DNA from 4 places in the Ruegeria sp. B10 genome. Region 3 is predicted to be linked to each of the others. Evidence: riboswitches for the same ligand, from Rfam matches in the RefSeq annotation. Region 3 holds a riboswitch; each other region holds the start of a gene.

Evidence for each region. Region 3 has a riboswitch for cobalamin ahead of ACR0J4_RS09145 (DUF1636 domain-containing protein). Riboswitches for the same ligand answer to the same signal wherever they lie in the genome.
Region 1: it holds a riboswitch for cobalamin, as region 3 does, so the genes downstream of both, ACR0J4_RS14765 (DUF1636 family protein) here and ACR0J4_RS09145 (DUF1636 domain-containing protein) in region 3, are expected to answer to the same signal.
Region 2: it holds a riboswitch for cobalamin, as region 3 does, so the genes downstream of both, ACR0J4_RS05685 (DUF4198 domain-containing protein) here and ACR0J4_RS09145 (DUF1636 domain-containing protein) in region 3, are expected to answer to the same signal.
Region 4: it holds a riboswitch for cobalamin, as region 3 does, so the genes downstream of both, ACR0J4_RS22520 (hypothetical protein) here and ACR0J4_RS09145 (DUF1636 domain-containing protein) in region 3, are expected to answer to the same signal.

Annotation. Positions count from the first base shown of each region.
Region 1 is NZ_JBQFVP010000010.1:42,020-45,536, forward strand. Features, by position in the region: gene ACR0J4_RS14745 (carbohydrate kinase family protein) at 1-253, shown strand, start outside; gene ACR0J4_RS14750 (D-lyxose/D-mannose family sugar isomerase) at 272-937, shown strand; gene ACR0J4_RS14755 (hypothetical protein) at 1,059-1,280, shown strand; gene ACR0J4_RS14760 (hypothetical protein) at 1,277-1,765, shown strand; cobalamin riboswitch at 1,800-2,004, shown strand; gene ACR0J4_RS14765 (DUF1636 family protein) at 2,111-2,458, shown strand; gene ACR0J4_RS14770 (ABC transporter ATP-binding protein) at 2,455-3,231, shown strand; gene ACR0J4_RS14775 (ABC transporter substrate-binding protein) at 3,244-3,517, shown strand, end outside.
Region 2 is NZ_JBQFVP010000003.1:256,126-259,642, forward strand. Features, by position in the region: gene ACR0J4_RS05670 (enoyl-ACP reductase FabI) at 1-665, shown strand, start outside; gene ACR0J4_RS05675 (hypothetical protein) at 725-904, shown strand; gene ACR0J4_RS05680 (FKBP-type peptidyl-prolyl cis-trans isomerase) at 917-1,345, opposite strand; cobalamin riboswitch at 1,595-1,796, shown strand; gene ACR0J4_RS05685 (DUF4198 domain-containing protein) at 1,926-2,711, shown strand; gene cbiM (cobalt transporter CbiM) at 2,718-3,329, shown strand; gene ACR0J4_RS05695 (cobalt ABC transporter permease) at 3,326-3,517, shown strand, end outside.
Region 3 is NZ_JBQFVP010000005.1:221,423-224,939, forward strand. Features, by position in the region: gene ACR0J4_RS09135 (hypothetical protein) at 4-183, opposite strand; gene ACR0J4_RS09140 (NAD(P)-dependent oxidoreductase) at 415-1,485, opposite strand; cobalamin riboswitch at 1,512-1,715, shown strand; gene ACR0J4_RS09145 (DUF1636 domain-containing protein) at 1,799-2,179, shown strand; gene cobW (cobalamin biosynthesis protein CobW) at 2,176-3,231, shown strand; gene cobN (cobaltochelatase subunit CobN) at 3,237-3,517, shown strand, end outside.
Region 4 is NZ_JBQFVP010000023.1:47,436-50,952, forward strand. Features, by position in the region: gene rsgA (ribosome small subunit-dependent GTPase A) at 1-436, shown strand, start outside; gene ACR0J4_RS22515 (alpha/beta fold hydrolase) at 480-1,337, opposite strand; cobalamin riboswitch at 1,498-1,717, shown strand; gene ACR0J4_RS22520 (hypothetical protein) at 1,806-2,213, shown strand; gene ACR0J4_RS22525 (phosphatase domain-containing protein) at 2,210-2,713, opposite strand; gene ACR0J4_RS22530 (DNA polymerase III subunit gamma/tau) at 2,883-3,517, shown strand, end outside.

The DNA of each region.
Region 1 (3,517 bases), on a different contig from region 3:
GGGTTATCTGGCCAACGGCACGGTGGTCTCAGTCCCTGTCAAACCGGTGCAAGTTGTTGATACGGTCGGCGCGGGGGACACGTTCAATGCAGGGGTTCTGGCCTCGCTGGAACGGGCTGGCCAACTGACAAAGCCCGGCATGAAAGCAATGTCCCCGGATGCGCTAAGCGACGCTTTGACCTTGGGCGCAGAGGTGGCTGCCGTAACCGTCTCGCGTGCCGGAGCCAACCCGCCTTGGTCGCATGAATTATAGCCTTACGAAGAGTCCGAGATGAAACGATCCGAAATCAACCGTATCAAGACCGAAGCCCAGGCATTTATCAGTTCATTTGGTGCCGTTCTGCCACCTTTCGCAGATTGGACGCCTGAGCAGATGCGTAGCGACGATGCCTACAGCATCCGTGCCCATGGGCTAGGCTGGGATATCACCGACTACGGTCAAGGCAATTTCGATGAGCTTGGGTTGTTCCTGTTCACCCTGCGTAACGGCAACGTGAGTGATCTGAGTCGAGGGCGCGGTATGCTCTATGCCGAAAAACTGCTGATCTCTCGCGACAAACAGCTATCGCCGATGCATCGCCATATCGTCAAAGCCGAGGACATCATCAACCGTGGGGGCGGCGATCTAGTTATGGAAATCTATGCGTCGGACCCCGATGGCGGTATCGACCGCGACAACGCGGTCACCGTTCCAAGCGATGCCTGCCCTGTCACCATACAGCCCGGAAAGCATCTGCGCCTGAAGCCAGGCCAGAGCGTGACCTTGATGCCCGGCATCTGGCACGCCTTCTGGGCGGAAGGTGGGGATTGCTTGATTGGCGAAGTCTCTACCGTGAATGACGACCGAACGGACAACGTATTCGAAGACCCGATCCCACGCTTTGCAACAATCGAAGAAGATGCAGCGCCGGATTTCCTGTTGGTTGCCGACTACTAACTTCATTGAGAATTTCGCGCTTGTACTTCCCGACTGTTTTTGTCAGTTAACAGCTGACCCAGTCAGATTTCGTTGGAATCATCGCCCGGTCCCATTTTTTGCGACCGAAAGATAACCTGACATGCGAAAATCCCTCGCAGATCTGTTGGCCATGGACGCCGTTGCCAGCCGCCATGGCTGCGCATTGAAACCAAAACTGAGGCAGGCGATCGAGGCTGATCTCAGCTTTTCCGTCCGCGCTGCATCAACGTTTCCTGAAACGCCGGTTGACCCAAACACCCTTCCGCAAAACGTCCACCCTTTGGTCGCACAAGCCCCCAAACCCAATAGGGAACGCGCATGAAACCCTCAGCATTTGACCACACATTGCCCCGCGTCGAATTTGACGGTTTCGAACGCGGTTTGCTGCCTGTCATGCGGCACTTCATCCTAAGCTTAACACAGCCGGAAACGCAGGCGTGGCAACATGCCTTTTCGGTCGCAACCGAACGTTGGGGGCGCGATCAGGGGCTGGTTCTGGCGCATCTGGTTTTCAAAGTCATCAAGGCCACGCTACACATCCGGCCTAGTGGGTTAGCCTTCAACGACCCGCTTTGTGTTGAAACACGGCAAGAACTGACATGTGACGAACGCGCCCTGCTCCGGATGCTGCACCACATGCGCCGCGACGAAACTCCGGCGGCGCGCGATGCCTTGAACGAATTGACCGGAGGCTATCCGGACGCCCATCTGATACAGGCCGGTTTGACCCTGGCTAGCCAGTTCCCGACAAATGGCGTCGGACCGGGCCAACCCGCGCGCAGGCCGATCCTGCGTGTGGTCCGCTAGCGCGATTCCTGTGCTTGACAATAGGAGCGTGAGCAGACTAGCTGCTCTGGATGGTTCCCGACGGCCTGTGTCTGAGGGATGAAAATGGGAATACGGTGCGGCCCAAGGGCCAATGCCGTGACTGCCCCCGCAACTGTAAGCGGAGAGCGACGCCACAAAACCACTGGCCCCAAAGGTCGGGAAGGTTGGCCGAGCAATGACCCGCAAGTCAGGAGACCTGCCATCACAGTTTAACCAACCCGGGGCGGGGTGTCCCGGAAGGAGGCTCGATGGCACATCTGCGTGCTGATGCAACTCATGGCTTTTGCCTTCAATCGGCTTTTGTTCAAGTCGGCAACGCGTGCCATGGCTGATCATTTCGTCCTGATATGCGGCACCTGCAAAGGGCCGATCCCTTCGCATGAGGCAAAAGAAGCGCTGGACGACCAGCTGCCCGAGGGGTTCTCGACACGTCTGATCGACTGTATGGCCGGTTGCGACCGACCAATGACGGTCGGGCTGCAGGCCAAGGGCAAGGCGCAATATCTGTTTGGCGATATTCAATCCCCTGCCGATCTGAACGCTTTGGCCGAGTTCGCCCATCAGTTCCGGGCTAGCGAGGATGGTTGGACCAGCGCCTCGACCCGTCCTTTGGCGCTCTATGCCAAAACCCTGTCGCGCATGCCCTGCCTGCCACCGGAGGATACGGCATGAGCTTTCTGGTCGCTGAAAATCTGGAATACTACGCCCTGAACGGCGATGTTCTGCTGCGCGACACCTCGTTCACGCTTGAGGAAGGCGCGATATTGGCCGTTGCTGGCCCGAACGGGGCGGGCAAAACGACGCTTCTCAACCTCTTGTGCGGGGTCGCAAAGCTGGCGCTAGGTGATGTGCGTATTCAAGGTCAAAGCCTGCGGAAACTGTCGTCGCTGGAACGGGCCAGACGGATTGCCGTTGTCGGCCAGCAGGAAATACCCGACGGGCGGCTGCAACTGCGCGATTATGTGGCCCTTGGACAAATCCCGATCAGGGCCGACAAATCCGCCGAAGCTCTTAAAACGGACCTGCAGCGCGTATTAGACACCACCGAACTGTCCCATCTGGCTGGTAAACAGATGGCAAAACTGTCCGGCGGAGAGCGTCAGCGCGCCCATATCGCACGGGCTTTGGCGCAGAACCCCTCGCTGCTGTTTCTGGATGAGCCGACCAACCATCTGGACCCGGATGCCAAAGGGCACATGCTGTCTCTGGTGGCCGAGTTGGGCGTGACGGTTGTGATGATCGTCCACGATCTGGTCATGATCCCCGAATTCGCCAGCCACGTGGCCCTGATGAAGAACGCGCAGCTGACGGCCTTCGGCCCGGTCGCCGAGGTTCTTACGCCAGACCGCGTGCGCGAGACTTTTGGTGTTGACTATTTGTGTTTCCAGCACGAAGGACGCGTGATCCCCGCGCTGGACATCCGAAAACGAAAGCTTTCATCTTAACAGGAGAGATTGATGAAACTGAAACTCTTGTCCGCTGCGGTACTAAGCGCACTGGCGGGTAGCGCTGCCGCGCAAGAGATCACCGTCGACAATTGCGGTGAACCTTTGGTGTTCGACACCAAGCCCGAGCGGATCGTAGTTCATGACATGAACATGACCGACATGGCCTTTGCACTGGGTCTTCAGGACAGCATCGTTGGTCTGACTGGCATCACTGGCTGGTACAAGACCAGCCCCGATTTCGACGCGCAACGCGGTGACATTCCCGAACTCGCTCCGAAATACC
Region 2 (3,517 bases), on a different contig from region 3:
ACGCGTTCGGGAAGCGTCTGCAGCCATTGGCCGAAAGCTTGGGAAGCGATTTCATGGTCGACGCGGATGTCACCGATGACGCCTCGCTGGACCGCGCTTTTGGCGAGTTGGGCGAACGCTGGCCCACCATCGACTTTGTTGTTCATGCGATTGCCTATTCGGACAAGAACGAGCTGACAGGCCGGTTCCTGAACACCACACGCGCAAATTTCAAGCATTCGATGGATGTGTCGGCCTATTCATTCATCGAGGTCGCCCGCCGCGCCTATCCGCTGATGAAGGACAATGGCGGCTCACTACTGACGCTGACCTACCAAGGCTCGAATCGTGTGGTTCCGAATTACAACGTCATGGGCGTTGCCAAAGCCGCGCTGGAATCGGCAACACGGTATCTGGCCAACGATCTCGGCCCAGAGGGCATCCGCGTGAACGCGATTTCGCCCGGTCCGATGAAGACCCTGGCCGGGGCTGCAATTGGCGGTGCGCGCAAGACCTACAAGTTCTGCGACCAGAATGCGCCGATGCGCTCGAACGCTACGCTAGAGGCCGTTGGCGGCACAGCGGTTTACCTGACCTCGGATGCGGGGGCTTGCACCTCGGGCGAGATCATCAGAGTGGATGGCGGTTTCCACGTGCTTGGAATGCCACAGCCGGATTTCATGTGACCATATCTTTCCCAGACGCCGCCAAGATTTGACCATCTTTCGGCGTCAGGGATATGGGCATGAGCAAAACTGACCAGATCCTTGCCAGCAATACGCGTGGCACCCAGACCAAACGGAAGACGGGGTTCCTAAGCCCCCGCGCCCGTGTTCTGCTTTTGACGCTGACCACATTGCTGGTGTTGTTCGTGTTCTTCACGCAACCGCAGGTCCGTGCAGCGCTTGACGGGCTTTGGGGCTAAGACCTCAAGCCTTCAGTTCACCGAGACAACCTCAATATCGAAGATCAGGTCCTGCCCGGCCAGTGGGTGATTGGCGTCCAGCGTCACCGTGGCCTCGTTCGCCTCGACAACCGTTACCGGCAGCGCCTGACCATCGGGGGTTTGCATCTGCAACTGGGTTCCCGGCTCTAGTGGGATATCATCCGGAATACCCTCACGCGGGATGTCCTGCCGCATCGCCGGGTTGATCGGGCCATAGGCGTCGACACAGGCAATCTCGACCCGCTTCTTGTCACCAACCGCCAGTCCTGGCATCGCACTGTCCAGGCCGGGTATGATCTGGCCCGAACCAACAACGAACTCTAACGGATCGCGCCCGTCTGAGCTGTCAAACACGGTCTCGTCCAGCAGCGTGCCAGTATAGTGGATGCGAACGGTGTCGCCTTGTTTGATCTCAGACATTGGGCCTCCGGGGTTTGTGGGGAATAGGGCGCCGAACACAAGCGCGCTACGCCGGAGTCTGACGCCGCACAGGATGCATCCATCTGATTCTGATGTCCAGATTGCGTTGTAAACGCGCGCATTCTCTGGTCGTCGCTTGCACGCGTGCCTTCAATACCCAGCGGTTGGAACGGGAACATCCGATCCTATCGAAAAGATGTTATCGCTACAGTCTTAAATAGAGATTGACCGGTAATGGGAATCTCTGTCATCAGCGTCTTCATGTCCGGTTCCGGGTTCGCCCGGAGAAAAGGGAATGCGGTGCGGGGAATTCAAATCCACCCAATGCCGCAACTGCCCCCGCAACTGTAGGCGGAGAGCAGGGCTGACAAGCCACTGGGTTCCACCCGGGAAGGCCAGCCCCATGCTTTGACCCGCAAGTCAGGAGACCTGCCGGACATGCACCCTCGGAAGGGGTGTGTCACCGATGCCGGGGTGTGCATTGGGCCGATACCCTCATTTTGGGTACGTGGTCCCGTTCTCCCCGATGTCAAAAAAGAAAGCGTGCCGGGGTTGGCACGAAGGACGAAGGAAAGACCTTGTGAAGAAACTATTTTGCACGGCTGCGGCTGCGCTGGCGATTCCAGCGATGGCGCACGCACATTTTCTGCTGGAATACACCACCGACACGCTGATCGAAGCGCCGGGCGACGTGCCGGTCAAGCTGATCTTCTGGCACCCGTTAGAAAACGGCCATGTCATGGATCTGGAAAAGCCGCAGGAATTCTACGTGATCCACAATGGCGAAAAGACCGACCTGCTGGACACGCTGGAGCCCATCCGGTTTTCGAGCCCCGAAAACGAAGGCGCGGCCTTTCAGGGATCTGTTCCGGTCAAGCGTTCGGGCGACTACGTGATGGTCACGGTGCCTCAGCCCTATTACGAAGAGGCCGAGGATATCTATATCCAACAGATCACGAAGGCGTTCCTGAACCGCAACGAACTGCCGACCGACTGGATGAACCCCGCGGGTCTGGCGACCGAGATCGTGCCTCTGAACAAGCCCTACAACATCATCGCAGGCTCGACCTTCACCGGTCAGGTTCTGGCAAATGGCGAACCGGTTGCCGGCGCTGAGATCGAGATCGAATACATGGCCGCCAAGCCCAGCTTTGACAGCCAAGCTTCGTCCGAGCCTACCGTTTCGCCGATGCCCGGAGGTGCTGTTGTCGCCATTTCCGACGCCAATGGCTATTTCTCCTTCGGTGTTCCGAAAGCTGGTTACTGGGGTTTTGCCGCCCTGGGCGCTGGTCCGGAAACCGAACATGAAGGCAAAGAGCTGAGCCAGGACGCGGTGATCTGGATCCGCGCCTGGGACATGGAGTAACCCCCGATGCACATCGTCGACGGAGCCCTGTCTAACCCGGTCGTCATCGGCGGCGCTATTGCCGCCGCTGGTGGGGTGGCAATGGGCCTCAGGTCGCTGCATCTGGACCGCATCCCCACAGCAGGGGTGCTAGCGGCCAGTTTCTTCGTGGCCTCTCTGATCCACGTGCCGATCGGGCCGTCGTCGGTGCATCTGATCCTCAACGGTCTGGCCGGGCTTCTGCTCGGCTGGGCCGCCTTCCCGTCCTTGTTTGTGGGTCTGCTCCTGCAAGCCGTTTTCTTCGGCTTCGGCGGGCTGACGGTACTGGGGATCAACACGCTCAACATCGCTTTTCCGGCCGTTTTGGCTGGTTTATTGTTCCGCCCCTTGATCGGGCGTGGTTCGCCTGTTCATGGCGCAATTTGGGGCGGCATTGGCGGCGCCTTTGCCATTGCAGCCACGACCGTCATGGTGGGTATCTCACTGGCCCTGTCAGGGGACGAATTCCTCCCCGCCGCCAGGCTGGTCTTCTTTGCCCATATCCCTGTGATGGTCATCGAGGCCGTCCTGACCGGATTTGCAGTCCTTCTGGCGCGAAAGGTCAAACCCGAACTATTTCTGACAAGGCCCGCCACATGAGACAGCTTGCCCTCATCCTGGCCCTATGCGCGGCCCCTCTACCCGCGCTGGCCCATAAGGTGATTGCCGGTGTTTTTGCATCCGGCGATGCGATCGAAGGGGAAATCGGCTTCTCCAACGGCACCATGGCGACCGATACCGAGGTTGTCGTGACCGATCCAAACGGGGTCGAGCTGGGCCGGGCCACG
Region 3 (3,517 bases):
GGGTCAACCCGCCCTATACAGTCGGGCGTTTTTCTCTTTCAGCAGATGATCGGCAAGCGCCTGTTCGGCGTGATGCAACGCCTTGCGACGGTCCATCACAGTCCGCGTCAGACGGTCAGTTTTAACGTCATATTTGCGCTGGTTCTGTATGCACGATGTGGTGCGGATCGGTGTGTGCTTCATGCCATCAACGTATCAAAACGTTTGATTCAACACTCATGACTTTCTGTGAAATTATATGAATTGTCATAGAGGTAACAAGGACTTAGCCACATGCTAGACATCGAACAACTCTACCGAGAAGAAATCCGCAAACACCTGCAAAGTGTCGATTGCAAATCCGTGTACACCGGTTCGATTCCGGTACTCGCCTCCACATCCCCTCCTCTAAATACCGGCTCCGGAAATCAGTTTTCACGAGGAACGGCCCTGAGGCACAACCTCGTACCCTGGTTCTTCCGGCTCATCGTCCTGCATTTCCGTAGGAAAACCCGGTGCGCGGATGTCCAAGCCGGTGGCTTCTTCAAGGCGTTTGATGATGTTTGGCGACAGCTCACGCTCGCCAAACCGGGCGATGCCGTCTTCAAAGATCTTGATCATCACTGGATTGATTTCCAGCGGAACACCGGCGCGGTCGGCGACATCCTGAAACAGGCCGATGTCCTTTTTCACCAAATCCATCGTAAACGAAATATCGCGCGAGCCGTTCAGGATCACCTGGCTTTCGGTTTCGTGCACGAACGAGGTTCCTGACGAAATCTTAATGGCCTCATAGGTGGTGTTCAAATCCATCCCGGCGGCCTTGGCGGTGACCAACGCTTCAGCACAGGTGATCAGGTTGGCCGTTGCCAGATAGTTGGTCAACACCTTCAGAACCGAGGCTGAGCCGAGCTCTCCGGTGTGCAGAACGCGCCGCCCCATGGTCGTCAGGAAGGGCAGAATGCGTTCGAAGGTGTCGCGATCGCAGCCTGCGAAGATAGAGATATTGCCCGTCGCTGCGCGGTGACAGCCACCCGAAACAGGGCAATCGACGGCGGCCCCTCCGCGCTCCAGAACCAATGCCCCCAACCGCTTGACCTCAGCCTCATCGGTGGTGGACATCTCCATCCAGATCTTACCGGGGCCAACCTCAGGCAGCATCTCTTGCATCACCGCGTCCGAGGCCGCAGGCGACGGTAGGCAGGTGATCACGGCATCGCAATCGCGCATCATCTGGGCCGGGTTTTCAGCCGCTTTGGCGCCTTGCGCGACAAAGGCCTCGACCAGATCGGAACTCAGGTCATGAACTGTCAGATCGATTCCATTGCGCAGCAATGACCCCGACAGCTTGCCACCCACATTCCCAAGCCCGATAAAACCTACTTTCATGGATTTCGCCTCCGTTTGCGATTTGAGGCCATGCGACCATGCATCAGCGCCATGTTCATGCCGCCTAGCGACGCTGGCAGGTCGCTTTTCAACGTGCCGCAGCGGTCTGGGCTGCATCGCGCTTGACAAGCTGCGGGTGCGTGCCGCATGAGCCTCGTGTTGGTGTCTGTGAGAACAGATGAAAAGGGAATGCGTCAACGGGTTTTCCGCCAAACGCAGCCGCCCCCGCGACCGTGACCGGAGAGGGTGCCCAAGCCACTGGCGCAAAGCCGGGAAGGCGGGACATCCGACAGAGGACGCCTCTGACATCCGCAAGCCGGGAGACCTGCCAGCGCCCGAAGATGAAACCGGACGGGGTGTTCCGGTGTCGGGTCAAGGGACCCGCATGAAACCCCGTCCCCCACGATGAGGATTTGGGGGGATGAGAGACATGACCGAGACCGCTCCGGTCGAATTGCTGGTTTGCACCACCTGTCGTCGCGGGCTGCCCGTTGAAGACGATGCGAAACGCCCCGGCACCCTGTTGCATAAGGCGCTTGAACAGGCGGACCTGCCGGAAGGGATTACCCTGAAAGCCGTGGAATGCTTGTCGAACTGCAACGAAGGCTGTTCCATCGTGCTGCGTGGCGGCCCGGATCGCTGGACCTTCGTTTATGAACATCTTAACGAAACAGACCATGTCGACGTGATCGTTGACGGCGCCACCAAGTACCTCGCGACCGAGGACGGCTTGGTCAAATGGCGCGAACGCCCCGAACATTTCCGCAAAAACTGCGCAGCCCGCATTCCACCGATTGGAGCCCTGAAATGAGCAACTTGGAAAAACTCCCCGTCACCGTGATCACTGGCTTCTTGGGCTCGGGCAAAACAACTCTCGTCAAGCACCTGATGCAGAACCCGCAGGGCAAGCGTCTGGCCGTTGTGGTCAACGAATTTGGAGATGTTGGCGTCGACGGCGATATTCTGAAATCCTGCGCCATCCCCGATTGCCCAGCGGAAAACATCATGGAACTGGCGAATGGCTGCATTTGCTGCACTGTGGCTGACGACTTCATCCCGACTATCGAAGCCCTGATGGCGCTGGAGCCGCGTCCCGATCATATACTGATCGAAACTTCCGGCCTCGCCCTGCCCAAGCCGCTGCTAAAAGCGTTCGACTGGCCCGATATCCGCTCAAAAATCACCGTCGATGGCGTAATCGCGTTGGCCGATGCTGAGGCCGTCGCGGCCGGTCGCTTTGCTCCGAATGTCGACGCCGTGGACGCTCAGCGCCTGGCTGATGACTCGATCGACCATGAAACGCCCTTGTCCGAGGTGTTTGAGGATCAGATTTCTTGCGCCGACATCATCCTGCTGACCAAGCCCGATCTGGCCGGTCCCGAAGGCGTGGCCAAAGCGAAAGAGATCATCGCCGCCGAGGCCCCTCGCCCGCTGCCCGTGGTTGAGGTTGCCGAAGGTGCTGTGGATGTCCGCGTCGTTCTGGGTCTTGAGGCTGCAGCCGAGGATGACATGGAGGCTCGTCCATCGCATCACGACGGTCACCACGATCACGAGCATGACGATTTCGAAAGTATCATCGTTGATCTGCCGGAACAGTCCGATCCTGCCGAACTGGTCGCCAAGATCGAACGTCTGGCGACTGAGCTGAACATCCTGCGCGTCAAAGGCTACGCCGCCGTTCAAGGCAAGCCTATGCGCCTGCTGGTTCAGGCCGTGGGTGCTCGTGTGCGTCACCAGTATGACCGTCCGTGGGAGCCCGGTGAAGACCGCCGCTCGCGTATGGTGGTGATCGCCGAACATGACGACATCAGAGAAGCAGAAATCCGCGATATCCTCGCTGGTGTCACCGAGGCCGCTGAGTAAGACCAATGCACGTCGTCTTCCGCGAAAGCCACGGGTTAGAAGAAACAGAAACCCCAACCGATCTGGGCCAGAGCCCGGCGGATTTGGTGGTGCTGTCCTTCTCGGACAGCGACCTTGGCGCTTTCGCGGCGGGCTGGCATCGCGGTGGCGGGCCGGATGGGCGTATGCCCACGATGCGGTTGGCGAACCTGACGGCGTTGAAGCACCCTTTGTCAGTCGACACCTATGTGGAACAGACGCTGGAGGGCGCCAAGGGCATTCTGATCCGTCTGATTGGCGGCGTGCC
Region 4 (3,517 bases), on a different contig from region 3:
CGCCAACGGAATGACCGGGCAGGATCAGGCAACAGCCACAATCCGCGAGGATGACGCCCGAGGCCGCCACACCACGACGTCTCGCGCCTTACATCCGATGCAAAATGGCGGTTGGCTGGTCGACACCCCCGGCATGCGCGCCCTGCGCCTGCTCGACGCGCAGGACGGGGTGGACGAAGTGTTCTCGGACATTCTGGAGCTGGCCCAAACCTGCCGGTTCTCGGATTGCCAGCATGAGGCCGAGCCCGGTTGCGCTGTGCAGGCGGCGATTGAAGCAGGCACACTGGATGCAGATCGGTTGGAACGCTGGCGCAAGCTGAGGCGCGAGGATCAGCGCAACTCTGAGACCGTGGCCGAGGCGCGGGCACGCGACAAGGCTTTCGGCAAGATGGTCCGATCTGCGATGCACGGAAAATCCGCGCGGCGCGGCGATTGAAACACGGGCTGAAAAAGGGGCGTCGGTCCGCCGGCGCCCCCCATCAAGCGATCAATCGTGGCCAGAGCACCGCATTTCGGCGGGCAAACACACCGATATGGCCGATCTCCCGAACACCAAACTCTTCCGGTGACAACAGGTGACGGCGTGCTTTTGGACCATAAAGCTCGGCCAACCGCCAAACGGCAGCTTCTGGGACCATCTCATCATCTGTGAAGGCAAAAAGGTCGACGGGAACGTCAGCATCCTGCCACGTAGCTTGCGGCAGTGTGTCTCCGATCTCGGGCAGATAGCTTTGCGGCGCGGTGCACCATTTGCGCCATTGCCAATAGACCTTAGGCGGTAGGTCTGTTCCAAACCCAAGTGCCTTGCCCGGCAAATACCCCAGGCCGCTCACGACCAGAGGCACATGCCCATACCAGAACAACCCGGCCAGAGCGCGGTACGGCCAAGGATGATCGCCCAACTTCACAAGGCCAGAACAGACGCAGATCATGCGATCAATCTTGTCGATATCCGGCTGCACTGGCCCCAGCATCCCTCCAAGCGAATGACCAACTGACCATTGCTGCGACAGCGGGAACCGTCGGCGCATCTCGGCCCGCGCGGCGGGCATGTCCTGCAACGCCCAATCGGCCATCGAAATCTTCGACCGACGCTGTGGGCCCGATTTCGAATGCCCGAATTCCCGGTAGTCGTAGATCAGACAGGCGATATCACGATCCGAGGCCAACCATTGTGCGAAATGCTTGTAGTAGTCTCGCGGAACCCCTGTCGCGCTGTTGACCACCACTACGGTTTCGGGCTGCGCCACGGGCCGGTAGATCCGCCCGGACAGGGCACCATCCCCCACCGGGATCTGAACATCTTCGATCAGCACTGTTTGGTTTGCATCCAACATGGGCATCCTCGGTGGAAAACTGAACTGATGAGTTCACATTGCAACTTGACCCCAGACAGCCCATGCAAGTCAACTGCGATCCCGCTTGACCACGCGTCCACTTTGCGGATCGTCTTTCCGCAGCGCAGAAAGTTCAACTTGACTCAGAATGGTTATGAACGCTAGCGATGGTTCGATGGTTCCCGGCTTTCACAAGAAGTCGGGATGAAAAGGGAACACGGTGCGGTTTTCCCCGGCTTGCTCGGGACGAACCAAATCCGCGACTGCCCCCGCAACTGTAAGCGGTGAGCGATGTCGAAGAGCCACTGGCCGAAAGGCCGGGAAGGTCGGCAAAGCGATGACCCGCAAGTCAGGAGACCTGCCATCGTCAACATAACCCAAACTCGGGCGGGGTGTCCGGGCAGGCCGTGACAGACCCTATCTGCCCCACCTGATCCCAGCCCCTGTCCACCGCGCGGAGGGCGCAGGATGATCTGGAAGACGAAGACACATAGGTTCTCAGCAACCATCTGCCAACATACCGGCAAGACTTGCCCTGCATTGGCACGGCTGGCGCGTTCGATGGTTGACGCACTGGACCAAGCCGGTCCGGCGACCACATCGGATTTCGAAATCGAAGGCAGCAGCGACCTGACCCATTGCACGGACGGCTGCCACGCCCGGTTTCGGGCCAGCCAGTCTCGGGTGCGGGTCTATTGCGGAGCGGACCCTAATGCCGACAGCGAGACCCTCCATCGCTACGCCGACCTTATGTTCGGAACCGAAACGAGCAGCCTGCCTAGCGCAGCGATGACATCCCTGCCCTGCGCCATGCTCGAGGCATCAGTGATTGCGCCGCGCAAAACGACCCCGGCGGAACTGCAACTGTCGGCTTAGGAGTCTGCCAAAGCTCGGGCGGGCAAGGTGGCCCAGTGCTTCTGCGCATCGGTTTCGACCGCGCAGGGGCGTAGCTTGCGCAACCGATCCAGCGCTTGGGTTGGAGCCTCGCCGCATTCGATCATCAACCTCAGCACCACCATGCCAGAGCGACCACATCCGCCCTGACAATGGACAAGCACGCGCCCTCCGCCAGACAAAGCCTGCCGCGCCGCGGCACTAACATCGGGCCATTGCGCATCAACCTCTGACGGTGGCACGCCGAAATCCTGAATCGGCAGATGCACCCAGCGGCTGGCGCGCCCCTGAACGTCGCGGCCAAAATCGCGGGCTCCAAACTGGACCAGCTCGGCCTCGGTTGTCATCGAAAGCACGAGCCCCGGCCTCCAATCTCCAATCGTTTCAAGGTCGCCTGCATAGTCGCCGCCCTTTCCCGGCATCGACGTTAGGGCAAGTGTGCCCCCGCCCACTTGCAAAGCATGAATGACCAAATTCGTCATGACAGCATCCCCCCGGAAGCGTTGATCCTGACTTTAGGCTTGATTCACAATCTGCAGAGTGTACCCCTGACGCGCCGGTTTCCAAAACAAAATCGTTCTTCAACTCATGTGGACGCGGGCGGCGCAGGCCTCTACGCTGCGGTGACGTTCCGAATCCGCCAGAGCAGACATGACCGACTCAGACAGCCCCGCCTATCAGGTTCTCGCCCGAAAATACCGCCCGGAAACCTTTGCCGATCTGGTGGGTCAGGATGCGATGGTCCGCACGCTCAAAAACGCGTTCGAGGCGGATCGCATCGCGCAAGCCTTTGTCATGACAGGCATTCGCGGAACCGGTAAAACCACGACCGCACGGATCATTGCGAAAGGCATGAACTGCATCGGACCGGACGGAACTGGCGGACCCACGACCGAGCCTTGCGGCCAATGTGAGCACTGCGTCGCCATCATGGAGGGCCGTCATGTCGACGTAATGGAGATGGACGCCGCCAGCCGCACCGGCGTGAATGATATTCGCGAGATTATCGACAGTGTTCGCTACCGCGCAGCCTCGGCCCGCTACAAGATCTACATCATCGATGAGGTCCACATGCTGTCGACCAGCGCCTTCAACGCGCTGCTCAAGACGCTCGAGGAGCCGCCGGCGCATGTGAAGTTCATCTTCGCCACAACCGAGATCCGCAAGGTTCCCGTCACGGTTCTGTCGCGCTGCCAACGCTTCGACCTGCGCCGGATCGAACCCGAGGATATGATCGGCCTGCTGCGCAAGATCGCCTCAGCTGAGAGTGCTGAGATTGCCGAGGA